Linked DNA regions of Geobacillus stearothermophilus ATCC 12980. The protein of the gene in region 2 interacts with the protein of the main gene of each other region in a pairwise test. Links are inferred from orthologs where the notes say so. Each region holds a gene or a part of one and is shown on either strand. Other genes may lie near its edges.

Region 1 (6,441 bases), 1.0 Mb from region 2 along the record:
TAATTAAGAAAAATCGAAAATCAATCAATATTTGGGGGAATTTGTCCTCTCTCAACAATGCCGCCGCAGCAACTGAACCGAGCCCCTTTTTATTGCATCCCCTTTCCCTATTTTGTATCATGAATGATTAAGAGAAATTTAGCAGAAAAAGGAGTGCCTCCCCATGACCAAACAACTTCCTCCCGGCCAATTCGAAACGGAAAAATGGCCGATTTTGCATGAAGGCGATGTGTACGAATTCGATGAAGCGGCGTGGAATTTCCGATTGTTCGGCAATGTGAAAGAGGAAGTGACGCTGTCGTATCAGGAAGTGATGCGGCTGCCGAAGACGATTTCGACCGTGGATATGCACTGCGTGACGACGTGGTCGAAATTTGATACGACGTTTGAAGGCATCGCTTTCCGCGAGTTTTTGCGCTTCGTCGATCTCGATCCCGACGTGAAATATGTGAAAATTTACGGCTACTTAAACGGCGACCGTTTCGGCTATTCGGCAAACTTGCCGCTTGACGCGCTGATGGGCGACGATGCCTTGTTTGTTTATCGATGGAAAGACAAGCATCACGACTGGCAGGACATCTCGCCGAAGCACGGCTATCCGCTCCGGTTCATCCCGCCGGCGACATTTTATTTATGGAAAGGGGCGAAATGGGCGTCCGGCATCCGCTTTATGAAAGAAGATGAGCCGGGCTATTGGGAGGAGCGCGGCTATTCGATGACCGCCAATCCGTTTAAAGAAGAACGGTTTGCCGAGTGGGTGCCGCGGATTCGCTTTTGACAAACGCAAAAAAGCGAGGGAAAAACCCTCGCTTTTTGTTTCTCAAGCGGCTTGGCGAGATGCCGCCTGTTTGTCAAGCCAAGCACGAAGACGCCAAAAGAGAAGCTGAAATACGATGGCCGCCATCGCTCCTTTGACGGCGTTAAACGGCAAAATCGCCGATACCACCAACGCCTTCGCTTCCGGTGCGCTCATCTGCGGAGCGCCGAGGAAAAGCGTATACGCCGGCAAAAAGACGTAGTAGTTGAGCACGCTCATGACGAGCGCCATCGTCAATGTTCCCGCCGCCAGCCCCAGCAGCAAGCCTTTTTTCGATGCGGATTTCCGATAAATATAGGAAACCGGCAAAAGGAACGCCACCCCGGCAGTGAAGTTGGCGATCTGGCCGACCGGAACGCCGGTCGCGCTGCCGACGAACACGTAGTTCAGCACGTTTTTCAATAGTTCGACCGCCACACCGGCGAGCGGGCCGTACAACAAGGCGGCGATGAGCGCCGGGATGTCGCTGAAGTCAACAAGCAAAAAGTTCGGAAACGGCGGCAGCGGAAAGTTGAGCATCATGAGCACATGCGCCATGGCGCCCAACACTCCGATGCTGACAAAGGCGCGGATGGAAATGCGTTTCATCCTATTTCGCGCAGGAGACTCCCACTTCAACGACCAAAGGGAGTAAGTGGGAGAGGAATGCGCGTCCCCCCCTTTCTTTTGTGTATGATATAATAAAGGCGTGGAGAAAACCGTTCAATAAAGGCACTCCAATCACGGCTACTCGATGTATGGAGTTGGTTACAGGAAACGTTGTAACCGTAAAACATCGAGCGTAGGTCCGTCTGTTGTGTGTGGAAGCCAAGTACTGCCAACAGACACACCGAGAGAATCGGTAACGATGCAGGCATGACCTGCGTCGTTGGGTAGTCGTCAACCTGCCCCCTGATGCAACCCCAAGTCAAGGAAGGAGGACGAAGTCCGTTTGCACTTCTGGGGAGTTGCAAGCCCCCACTTCAAGCGTTAGCGAAGTGGGGGTAGTTGACGCTTGTTCTCCTCCCCTTCTCGTGATTCATCCTCACAAGAAGAAGGCTGCAGCTGCGAGCGCCAACAAAAACTCCCTTAAACCGAACAAGGCTTAAGGGAGAAAAAGGGTGTGCGCAACTAGACGTTCGCATGCGCCAAAACGAACGCCGGCAAACCTTCATCTTCTCCCATCCAGACTATACTGTCGGCTCCGGACTTGCACCGGATCCTGCCTTGCGGCTCGCGGGCTGAGAGGCGAAGCGCCTCATCACCGCCGGTCGGGAATTTCACCCTGCCCCGAAGATGAATCGTTTTTCATTTTTAATTATTCTGATGAGTTTAGCATACAATACTGTTTTCAATTTGTCTATGTTTTTTGCTCACAGCTTGATTATTCCCGCATCGAAAGAGAATCTCCCGGTTCAAGCACCGGTGGGGCGACTTGAACCAAATCGGCGTATTTCAATCCCGTCCCCGTGTTGAGCACGACGACCGTCTCCCCGTCGCGAATCCAGCCGCTCTCGCGCAATTTTCGGACCGCCGCAAACGCCGCCGCTCCTTCCGGGCAAACGAACGCCCCTTCGAGCTCCGCCACCGTCCGCTTCTCGGCCAAAATCGCCTCATCGCCAATGGTTTGACGCCCAATTCCTTCGCTTTCGAAATCCCAACCGCCTCGCCGGCCGCGGAAAACTCGTGCACCGCATGGCGCTCCCTCTTTCCCTGTTGGAGATCGCATATGATAAAATAAACACGGAACCGCTCCGCTGCATTGGAGAAGCGATTCACGCATTCACCCAACACTCATACATAAAAAGGAGATGAACAAATGAAACAAGAATTGATCGAACGCTTCATCCGCTACGCCAAAGTGAATACCCAGTCCGATCCAGAAAGCAGCACATGCCCGTCGACTCAAGGGCAATGGGAGCTGGCGAGAATGCTCGTCGAAGAGCTGAAGTCGATCGGCATGGAAGACGTCACAGTCGACGAAAACGGCTACGTCATGGCGACGCTGCCGGCCAATACGGACAAAAACGTGCCCGTGATCGGCTTTTTGGCTCATATGGACACCGCTCCGGAGTTTACGGGAGCCAACGTCAACCCGCAAATCATCGAACAGTACGACGGTGGCGACATCGTGTTGAACAAAGAACAAGGCATCATCTTGTCGCCAAACGATTTCCCGGAGCTCGCCGGCTACAAAGGGCATACACTGATTACAACCGATGGGACGACGCTGCTTGGCGCCGATGATAAAGCCGGAATCGCCGAAATTATGACCGCGATGAACTATCTCATCCAACACCCGGAGATCAAGCACGGCAAAGTGCGCGTCGCCTTTACCCCGGATGAGGAAATCGGCCGCGGACCGCACAAATTTGACGTTGCCAAATTCGGCGCCCAATTTGCCTATACGGTCGACGGCGGGCCGCTTGGCGAATTGGAATACGAAAGCTTTAACGCCGCGGAAGCAAAAATGACGATCAAAGGAAAAAACGTCCACCCAGGCACGGCAAAAGGAAAAATGATCAACTCAATCAAAATCGCCATGGAGTTCCAACAGCAACTGCCAGCCGATGAGGCGCCGGAACATACCGAAGGATACGAAGGGTTTTACCATTTGCTTTCATTCCAAGGGAGTGTAGAGGAGACGAAACTTCACTACATTATCCGCGACTTCGACCGTGAACAGTTCGAGGCTCGCAAAGCGAAAATGAACGAGATCGCCGCTTCGCTTGCACAAAAATATGGAAACGACCGAATCACACTCGAAATCAACGACCAATATTACAACATGCGCGAAAAAATCGAGCCGGTGCGCCACATTGTGGACATCGCCCACGAAGCGATGACGAACTTGGGCATTGAACCGAAAGTGAAACCGATCCGCGGCGGCACAGACGGGTCGCAGCTCTCCTACATGGGGCTGCCGACGCCGAACCTTTTTGCCGGCGGCGAAAACTTCCACGGCCGCTACGAATACATTTCCGCCGATACAATGGTGAAATCGGCCGAAGTGATCGTGGAGATCATCAAGCTGTTCGAGCAAAAAGCATCTTGATCTACGGAAAACCTTTCTTGAACGATCTTTTTTCGATCGTCCAAGCACAAGCGGCTGCAAGCCCGCCCGTTAGGAGTAAAGAAAAGGTGTCCCGAGTCTTTTGGGGACACCTCCGCCTCCCGCTGTTTCAAATAGGCAGCCAAATAATCAGCCCGTCCGAACGCGAAGAAAAGCGGGACGGCAAGGCGTCTATCCAAACGACTGATCGCCGTTATTCGTTCGAACACAAAAAAGGTGTTCCGCCAACGATCGGAACACCTTTTTCATCGTTTTGCCATTCCGTGCTATGCCACGCGAAACAAACATGAACGCCACGTTCTTTTCTTTGGTTAGATCGTCTCCTTCCCGCGCACGCCGTTGATCGAATAGCTCGCTGTAATGGCGGCATTTAACGAATGGGAAACGGAACAATATTTTTCTTTTGACAACCGAATGGCACGGGCGACTTTGTCTTCCGGCAAGTCGCCTTCGAGCGCATAATGAATATGAATGTCGGTAAACCGCTTCGGGTGGTCATCGGCGCGCGTTCCTTCGACTTCCATCGAAAACGCGCGGACGTCAAGCCGCATTTTCCGCAAGATCAAAACGATGTCAATGCCGGTGCAGCCGGCCAAGGCGTGAAGCAACAGTTCCATCGGCCGGGCGCCGGAATCGTTGCCGCCAACGTCTTTCGCGGCGTCGATCGGAATGGTGACGCCGGAAGCGCTTTGGCCGCTGAATGACATGTTTCCGTTCCACGTGACGGTCGTTTTCATCACAGCCGCTCCTCTCTTCTCTGCGTTTGCTGCGGGACGAATGAACTCGTCCGTCCCTGCCTGCTTTTCAGTTTACCGGTTATCATGTGGAAATGCAAAACAACCGCTTTTCTTCATTTCCAGTCTACCGTTTTAACCGGCGCATGATAAAATAGAAACATGCACAAACTTGTTGAGTAAAGGGTGTTTGATTCGATGACCGCACTCATTTTGCTTCTTTCTTATCTTCTCGGCTCGATTCCGTTTGGCCTTCTTGTCGGGAAAATCGGCTACGGGATCGACATCCGCGAACATGGAAGCGGCAATCTCGGGGGAACGAACACGTTCCGCGTGCTTGGGGCGAAAGCGGGCACGATCGTCATTGTCGGGGATATGTTGAAAGGAACGCTGGCGGCGAGCTTGCCGATGTTTTTTTCCGTCCCCGTGCATCCGCTTTTGGCCGGAGCGGTGGCAGTCGTCGGCCATATGTATCCGGTGTTCGCCAAGTTCCGCGGTGGCAAGGCGGTGGCGACATCGGGCGGGGTGATGCTGTTTTATTCGCCGTTGTTCTTTTTGTCGCTCATCGCCGTGTTTCTTGTCGTCTTGGCTGTTTCACGCTACGTCTCGCTGTCATCGATGGCCGCGGCGCTGTACGCGGTCGTGTACACCGTCTTTTTCACGGACGACATTCCATTGACGGTGGCAGTGTTGTTGCTGGCTTCGTTTATCTTTTATCGTCATCGCGCCAACATCAAGCGCATCTTGAACAAAACGGAGCCAAAAGTGAAATGGTCAGGCAAAGCCTCATGACAACGGACGGAGAAAGGAGATTTGCTGCGTTGAGATTGCCGGAAGCATTTGTCGCGAAAATGAAGAAGCTGCTTGATGAAGAAGCAGACGAGTTTTTCGCTGTGTATGAAAACGAAAAAATCAACGGCTTGCGCGTCAATCCGTTGAAAACCGACCCGGGCGCATGGGTCAAAACGGCGCCCTTTTCCCTTTCCCCGGTGCCGTTTTGCCCGACCGGGTTTTATTATGAACCGGACGAACAGCCGGGAAAGCATCCGTACCATGCGGCCGGCCTGTATTACATTCAAGAACCGAGCGCGATGGCGGCCGCCGAGGCGCTGCAGCCTGAGCCGGGGGATACGGTGCTTGACTTGTGCGCCGCCCCTGGCGGGAAAACGACCCAGCTTGGCGCGATGATGAAAAACAGAGGGCTGCTTGTCGCCAACGAAATCCACCCGAAACGGGTCAAAGCGCTTGCAGAGAACGTCGAACGGTTCGGCTTGACGAACACCATCGTCGTCAATGAAGCTCCCGAAACGCTTGCCGAGCGGTTTCCGGGCTTTTTTGACAAAATTTTAGTGGACGCTCCGTGCTCGGGGGAGGGCATGTTCCGGAAAGAAGAAGAGGCCGCCTCGTTTTGGAGCCCGGCCTATGTGGAAGAATGTGCGGCAAGGCAGCGGCGCATTTTAGAAAGCGCCTATGCGATGCTGAAAGAAGGCGGCATTCTTGTCTATTCAACATGCACGTTCTCTCCGGAGGAAAACGAGCAAACGATAGAATGGCTGCTCGAGACGTACGATGATTTGCGGTTGCTGCCGATTGCGAAAATCGGTGGCATCGAGCCGGGACGGCCGGAATGGACGAAAACCAATCGATCCGATCTCGTCCACGCCGCCCGCCTTTGGCCGCATCGCCTCAAAGGGGAAGGACATTTTGTCGCCAAGCTGCAAAAACAGCGGCCGACTCCACCTTGGAGCGGGCGGTGGGCGAAAGCGAACGCGCCAAAAGCGGCCGTCCGATTGTACCGCCAATTTGAACAGCAATCGTTGCAAACCGTGCAGCACGGA
Region 2 (6,267 bases):
GTCGGTGCGCGACGGCGCGCCTGTTTTGATTTGGCCGGCGTTGGTGGCGACGGCGATGTCGGCGATCGTGCTGTCTTCCGTTTCGCCGGAGCGGTGCGAGACGACAGCCGTGTAGCCGGCGCGTTTCGCCATTTCGATGGCGTCAAACGTTTCGGTGAGCGTGCCGATTTGGTTCACTTTGATCAAAATCGAGTTGCCGACGCCTTTTTCAATGCCTTCGGCCAGTTTTTTCGTGTTCGTGACGAACAAGTCGTCACCGACAAGCTGCACTTTTTTGCCGAGTCGCTCGGTCAGCAGTTTATGGCCTTCCCAGTCGTTTTCATCGAGCCCGTCTTCGATCGAGATGATCGGATATTTCGATACAAGCTCTTCATACCAAGCGACCATTTCTTCCGACGTTTTCACAACGCCTTCGCCTTCAAGATGATATTTGCCGTCTTCTTTGTTGTACAGCTCGGATGAAGCAACGTCCATGGCGAGCATCACTTGTTCGCCCGGTTTGTAGCCGGCTTTTTCGATCGCTTCGATGATCGTTTGCAGCGCTTCTTCGTTCGATTTCAAGTTCGGGGCGAAGCCGCCTTCATCGCCGACCGCGGTGTTGTAGCCTTTCGATTTCAGCACCGCTTTTAAGCTGTGGAAAATTTCCGCCCCCATGCGCAGCGCTTCGCGGAAGCTTTCCGCCCCGACTGGCATGATCATAAATTCTTGAATGTCGACGTTGTTGTCCGCATGCGCGCCGCCGTTTAAAATGTTCATCATCGGCACCGGCAGCGTTTTGGCGTTAAAGCCGCCTAAGTAGTGGTACAGCGGCAAACCAAGCTCGTCCGCCGCCGCGCGGGCCACGGCAAGCGAAACGCCCAAAATGGCGTTGGCGCCAAGTTTGCTTTTGTTTTCCGTGCCGTCAAGCTCAATCAACGCGCGGTCGATCGCCACTTGGTCGGTCACTTCAAGGCCGATGATTTCCGGCGCGATGATTTCGTTGACGTTTTCGACCGCTTTTAACACCCCTTTGCCGAGGTAGCGGTTTTTGTCGCCGTCGCGCAGTTCGACTGCTTCATATTCCCCAGTCGAGGCGCCGCTTGGCACCAGGGCGCGGCCGAAACCGCCTTCTTCTGTATACACTTCCACTTCTACGGTTGGGTTGCCGCGCGAATCGAGCACTTCGCGAGCGTAGACATCGATAATGGCAGACATGGGAACACACTCCTTTTCGTATCGTTTTCTCAAGATCATCATTATTTGACAATCAACGATTTCCCCGTCATTTCTTTCGGCTGCGGCAAGCCGAGCAAATCGAGCATCGTCGGCGCCAAATCGCCTAAGATGCCGCCGTCTCTAAGCTTGATGCCTTTTTTCGTCACGATGACCGGCACCGGATTCGTCGTATGAGCCGTTTGCGGCTTGCCGTCCGGCGTCAATACTTCATCGGCGTTGCCGTGGTCGGCGGTGATGATGGCGATGCCGCCTTTGGCCAAAATGGCATCGACGACTTTGCCGAGGCATTCGTCCACTGCCTCCACCGCCTTGATCGTCGGTTCGAGCTTGCCCGAATGGCCGACCATATCCGGGTTGGCGTAGTTCAAAATGATCGCATCGTACTTATCGGCTTCAATTTCCTTGAGCAGCGCATCGGTCACTTCATAGGCGCTCATTTCCGGCTTCAAGTCATACGTCGGCACTTTCGGCGAGTTGATCAAAATCCGGTCTTCGCCTGGAAATTTCTCTTCGCGGCCGCCGCTCATAAAAAACGTCACGTGCGGATATTTTTCGGTCTCGGCGATGCGCAGCTGGCGCAGTCCGTGCTGCGACAGCACTTCCCCGATCGTGTTGTCCAAGTTCGTCGGCTTGAACGCCACGTACCCTTTCACCGTTTCGCTGAAATGGGTCAAGCAGACAAAGAACAAATGCTTCGGATGTTTCGGGCCGCGGTCAAACTCGCGGAAATCTTCGTTCGTAAACGTGTTTGAAATTTGGATCGCCCGGTCAGGGCGGAAATTATAGAAGATAATCGCGTCATTGTCTTGAATCGTCGCCACCGGCCGGCCGTCTTCGCGGACGATGACCGACGGCAGGACGAATTCGTCGTAAATGCCGTGTTTGTACGAGTCCTCGATGCACTCGAGCGGATCGCGGTACGTCGGCCCTTCCCCGTACACCATCGCCCGATACGCCTTTTCGACGCGGTCCCACCGCTTGTCGCGGTCCATCGAGTAGTAGCGGCCCGATAACGTCGCGATTTCGCCGACGCCATATTCCTTGATTTTTTCCTGCAGTTCTTTAATGTATTGCGGCGCTGTTTGTGGGCCGACGTCGCGGCCGTCCAAAAAGCCGTGGATGTACACGCGCTTCACGCCTTCTTTCGCCGCCAAGCGCAAGAGGGCGTACAAATGGTGAATATGGCTGTGCACCCCGCCGTCGGAAAGCAAGCCGAACAAATGCAAACTTGTCCCGTGTTGTTTCACATGGTTCATCGCCGCCAAAAACGTTTCATTTCGGTCAAACTCGCCTTCGCGAATGGCAATGTTGATTCGCGTTAAGCTTTGGTACACAATGCGCCCGGCGCCGATGTTGAGATGGCCGACTTCCGAGTTGCCCATCTGCCCTTCCGGAAGCCCGACCGCCTCGCCGCACGCCTTGAGCGTTGTGTGCGGGTATTCGTTCCAATAGCGGTCAAAGTTCGGTTTGTTCGCCTGAGCGACCGCATTGCCGTACGTTTCGTCGCGCAGCGCAAATCCGTCTAAAATGATGAGCGCAACCGGTTTTTTACTCATGACGCCCCGCCTCCACCAATTGCAAGAATGAAGCCGGCTCGAGGCTCGCCCCGCCGACTAAGGCGCCGTCGATCTGTTGTTGCGCCAAGAAGTCGCGGATGTTGTCTGGTTTGACGCTGCCGCCGTATTGAATGCGGATCGCTTCCGCCGCCTCCGGGCCAAACAGGCGCGAAACAACCGAACGGATATGGCCGCAGACGCTGTTGGCGTCTTCCGGTGTTGATGATTTGCCCGTCCCGATCGCCCAAATCGGCTCGTAAGCGATGACCGCTTGCTTCACTTGTTCCGGCGTCAAGCCGGCGAGCGCTTTTTCCACTTGCGAGGCGACAACCGCGTTCGTCTGCCCCGCTTCCCGCTCCTCAAGCGATTCACCGCAGCAAATAATCGGTATAAGCCCGCGGGTGAAGGCGGCCAACACTTTTTTGTTCACGGTCTCATCTGTTTCGGCGAACATTTGCCGGCGCTCCGAATGGCCGAGGATGACGTACGTGACGCCGAGGTCTTTCAGCATGACCGGGCTCACTTCGCCTGTGTACGCCCCTTGATCGGCAAAGTGCATCGTTTGCGCCCCGATTTTTAAATCCGTGCCGTCTGCCGCTTGCACCAACCGATCCAAAAAGAGAAACGGCGCGCAAACGACGGAATCGACTTCGTCGGCCGGCGGCACGTGCCCTTTTACGTCCTCGACAAATTGAACCGCTTCCGCTAATGTTTTATGCATTTTCCAGTTGCCTGCAATGATCGGTTTTCTCATCGTTCACCCTTCCTTTCAATGGGCGGAGTCAGCCGCCATGCGCCAAATCCGGCGCCGTGGGTCATTTGTCTTCGAGTGCGACGACACCCGGCAGCTGTTTTCCTTCCATAAACTCGAGCGAAGCGCCGCCGCCGGTGGAGATATGATCCATTTTGTCGGCCAAGCCGAATTTCTCAACCGCCGCCGCCGAATCCCCGCCGCCGATGACCGAATAGGTGTCGAGCGCTTCCGCCAGTGCTTCGGCGATCGCTTTTGTCCCGTGGGCGAACGCGTCCATTTCAAAGACGCCCATCGGGCCGTTCCAGACAACGAGCTTCGACTCGCGAATGACATCGCGGTACAATTCGCGCGTTTTCGGGCCGATGTCAAGCGCCGACCAATCGGCTGGAATCGCGTCAATCGGCACGACTTTCGTGTTGGCGTCGTTCGCAAACCGGTCGGCGACGACCACGTCCACCGGCATATAAAAACGGACGCCTTTTTCTTTCGCCTTTTCCATAAACGATTTGGCGAGTTCGATTTTGTCCTCCTCAAGCAGCGACTTGCCGACGTCATGGCCGAGCGCTTTGACGAACGTATACGCCAGTCCGCCGCCGATGATCAAGTTGTCGACTTTTTCAAGCAAATTGTCGATGACGCCGATTTTGTCTTTCACTTTCGCCCCGCCGATGATCGCTGTAAACGGGCGGTCCGGATTCGAAAGCGCCTTGCCAAGCACTTCAAGTTCTTTTTCCATCAAAAATCCGGCCACCGCCGGCAAGTAATGGGCGATGCCTTCCGTCGACGCATGAGCGCGATGGGCGGCGCCGAACGCATCGTTGACATATAGATCCGCAAGCTCCGCAAACGCTTTGGCGAGCTCGGGATCATTTTTCTCTTCGCCAGGGTAAAAACGGACGTTCTCAAGCAAGAGCACATCGCCTTCGTTCAAACGGTCGACCGCCGCTTTCACCTCATCGCCGACCGCTTCATTCGTTTTGGCAACCGGCCGTTCAAGCAGCTCGCCGAGCCGCTTCGCAACGGCATCCAAACGCAATTCTTCGACCACTTTTCCTTTCGGGCGGCCGAGGTGGCTCGCCAAAATGACTTTCGCCCCGTGCTCGATCAAATAGCGGATCGTCGGGAGTGCGGCGCGAATGCGCGTGTCATCGGTGATAGCGCCTTGCTCCATCGGAACGTTGAAATCGACGCGGCAAAAGACGCGCTTTCCCCTCACATCAACGTCGCGGATCGTCTTCTTGTTCATCGTTCGTGCCCCCTTTTGGCTACAGTTTGGACAAGGAAAAGGAGTGGGGATCATTTCCCCGCTCCCCTCCATTTTCCTATTATAGACTTGAACAGGCGGAAAACTCAGCGCCAAGCTGGTTTTACAGCCCTTTCGAGGCGATGTAGGCAGCCAAGTCGACGACGCGGTGCGAATAGCCCGTTTCGTTGTCATACCACGAAACGACTTTCACCATTTTGCCATCAATGACCATTGTCGACAACGCGTCGATCGTCGACGAAACGGTGCTGCCATTGTAGTCGCGCGACACGAGCGGTTCTTCGCTGTAGGCCAAAATGCCTTTCAGCTCGCCTTCAGCTGCTGCTTTCAACGCGGCATTCACTTCTTCGACCGTCACTTCTTTTTCCAATTCCGCCACCAAGTCGACAACGGATACGTTCGGCGTCGGCACGCGCATCGCCATGCCGTTCAACTTTCCTTTCAATTCCGGCAAAACGAGCGCGACCGCTTTCGCCGCCCCGGTCGTCGTCGGAATGATCGATTCGGCCGCGGCGCGAGCCCGGCGCAAATCTTTATGCGGCAAGTCCAAAATTCGTTGGTCGTTTGTGTACGAGTGAACGGTCGTCATCATGCCGCGGACGATGCCGAATTGTTCATGCAGCACTTTGGCAAACGGCGCCAAGCAGTTCGTCGTGCACGACGCGTTCGAGATGACATGATGGGCTTTCGGATCGTATTTGTCTTGGTTGACGCCCATGACGATCGTAATGTCTTCGTTTTTCGCCGGGGCGGAAATGATCACTTTTTTCGCACCCGCTTCCAAATGTTTGGCGGCGTCTTCGCGTTTCGTGAAGCGGCCGGTCGACTCAACGACGATGTCAACGCCGATCTCGCCCCACGCCAAGTTCTCCGGATCGCGTTCCGCCTTGACGATGATTTCTTTGCCGTTGACGACCAAGTTGTTGCCGTTCACTGACACTTCGGCATCCAAACGGCCATGGACAGAGTCGTACTTCAACAAATGAGCAAGCGTATTCGCATCGGTTAAATCGTTCACCGCCACCACTTCAATGTCCGGGTTTTTCAATGCCGCGCGGAAGACGTTGCGTCCGATGCGGCCAAATCCGTTGATTCCCACTTTGACTGCCATCTTATTTTCCTCCTTGCGATTGGATTGTATCAGCAAGGGAGATTACTCCCCTACGAACGCTTTTGCGGCTCCTTCGTCCGTCACCAATATCGAGTGCGGCGCCCGTTTCATGTACGCGCGAATGGCTTTCGCCTTCGACGCCCCTCCGGCGACGGCGATGACATGCTCGACATGCGGGAGGTGTTCAAGTTGAATGCCGACTGTTTTCACTTTATGGACGACGTCGCCGTACTCGTTGAAATAGTAGCCGAACGCCTCGGCGGCCGCATGGCGGGCGATGATGTTCTCCATCTCTACAGGCGGCGTCTTCCGCCGCTTGGCCATCGTCACCGCTTCACCGATGCCATGGACGACCATGCGGCATGAT

Evidence for each region.
Region 1: the proteins of tpiA (region 2) and pepT interact in binary tests that used the Escherichia coli proteins (3 or more experiments, as listed by UniProt). The link is inferred for Geobacillus stearothermophilus ATCC 12980 from one-to-one orthologs.

What each region holds. Positions count from the first base shown.
Region 1 is NZ_CP128494.1:1,429,968-1,436,408, forward strand. Bases 1,823-4,733 are described here. They hold pepT (peptidase T), read left to right. Parts: upstream 1,823-2,615; coding sequence 2,616-3,851; downstream 3,852-4,733. Other genes in these bases: QSJ10_RS07735 (OsmC family protein), read right to left, coding at 4,181-4,606. Also shown: QSJ10_RS07715 (sulfite oxidase-like oxidoreductase), read left to right, coding at 164-778; QSJ10_RS07720 (ECF transporter S component), read right to left, coding at 821-1,405; glycerol-3-phosphate 1-O-acyltransferase PlsY, read left to right, coding at 4,802-5,395; QSJ10_RS07745 (RsmF rRNA methyltransferase first C-terminal domain-containing protein), read left to right, coding at 5,425-6,441. UniProt on the Escherichia coli protein: Cleaves the N-terminal amino acid of tripeptides.
Region 2 is NZ_CP128494.1:2,456,181-2,462,447, forward strand. The notes cover bases 1,645-4,381. They hold tpiA (triose-phosphate isomerase), read right to left. Parts: upstream 3,526-4,381; coding sequence 2,764-3,525; downstream 1,645-2,763. Other genes in these bases: gpmI (2,3-bisphosphoglycerate-independent phosphoglycerate mutase), read right to left, coding at 1,645-2,771; QSJ10_RS13460 (phosphoglycerate kinase), read right to left, coding at 3,587-4,381. Outside these bases: eno (phosphopyruvate hydratase), read right to left, coding at 1-1,194; more of gpmI, read right to left, coding at 1,236-1,644; more of QSJ10_RS13460, read right to left, coding at 4,382-4,771; gap (type I glyceraldehyde-3-phosphate dehydrogenase), read right to left, coding at 4,893-5,900; QSJ10_RS13470 (sugar-binding transcriptional regulator), read right to left, coding at 5,943-6,267. UniProt on the Escherichia coli protein: Involved in the gluconeogenesis. Catalyzes stereospecifically the conversion of dihydroxyacetone phosphate (DHAP) to D-glyceraldehyde-3-phosphate (G3P).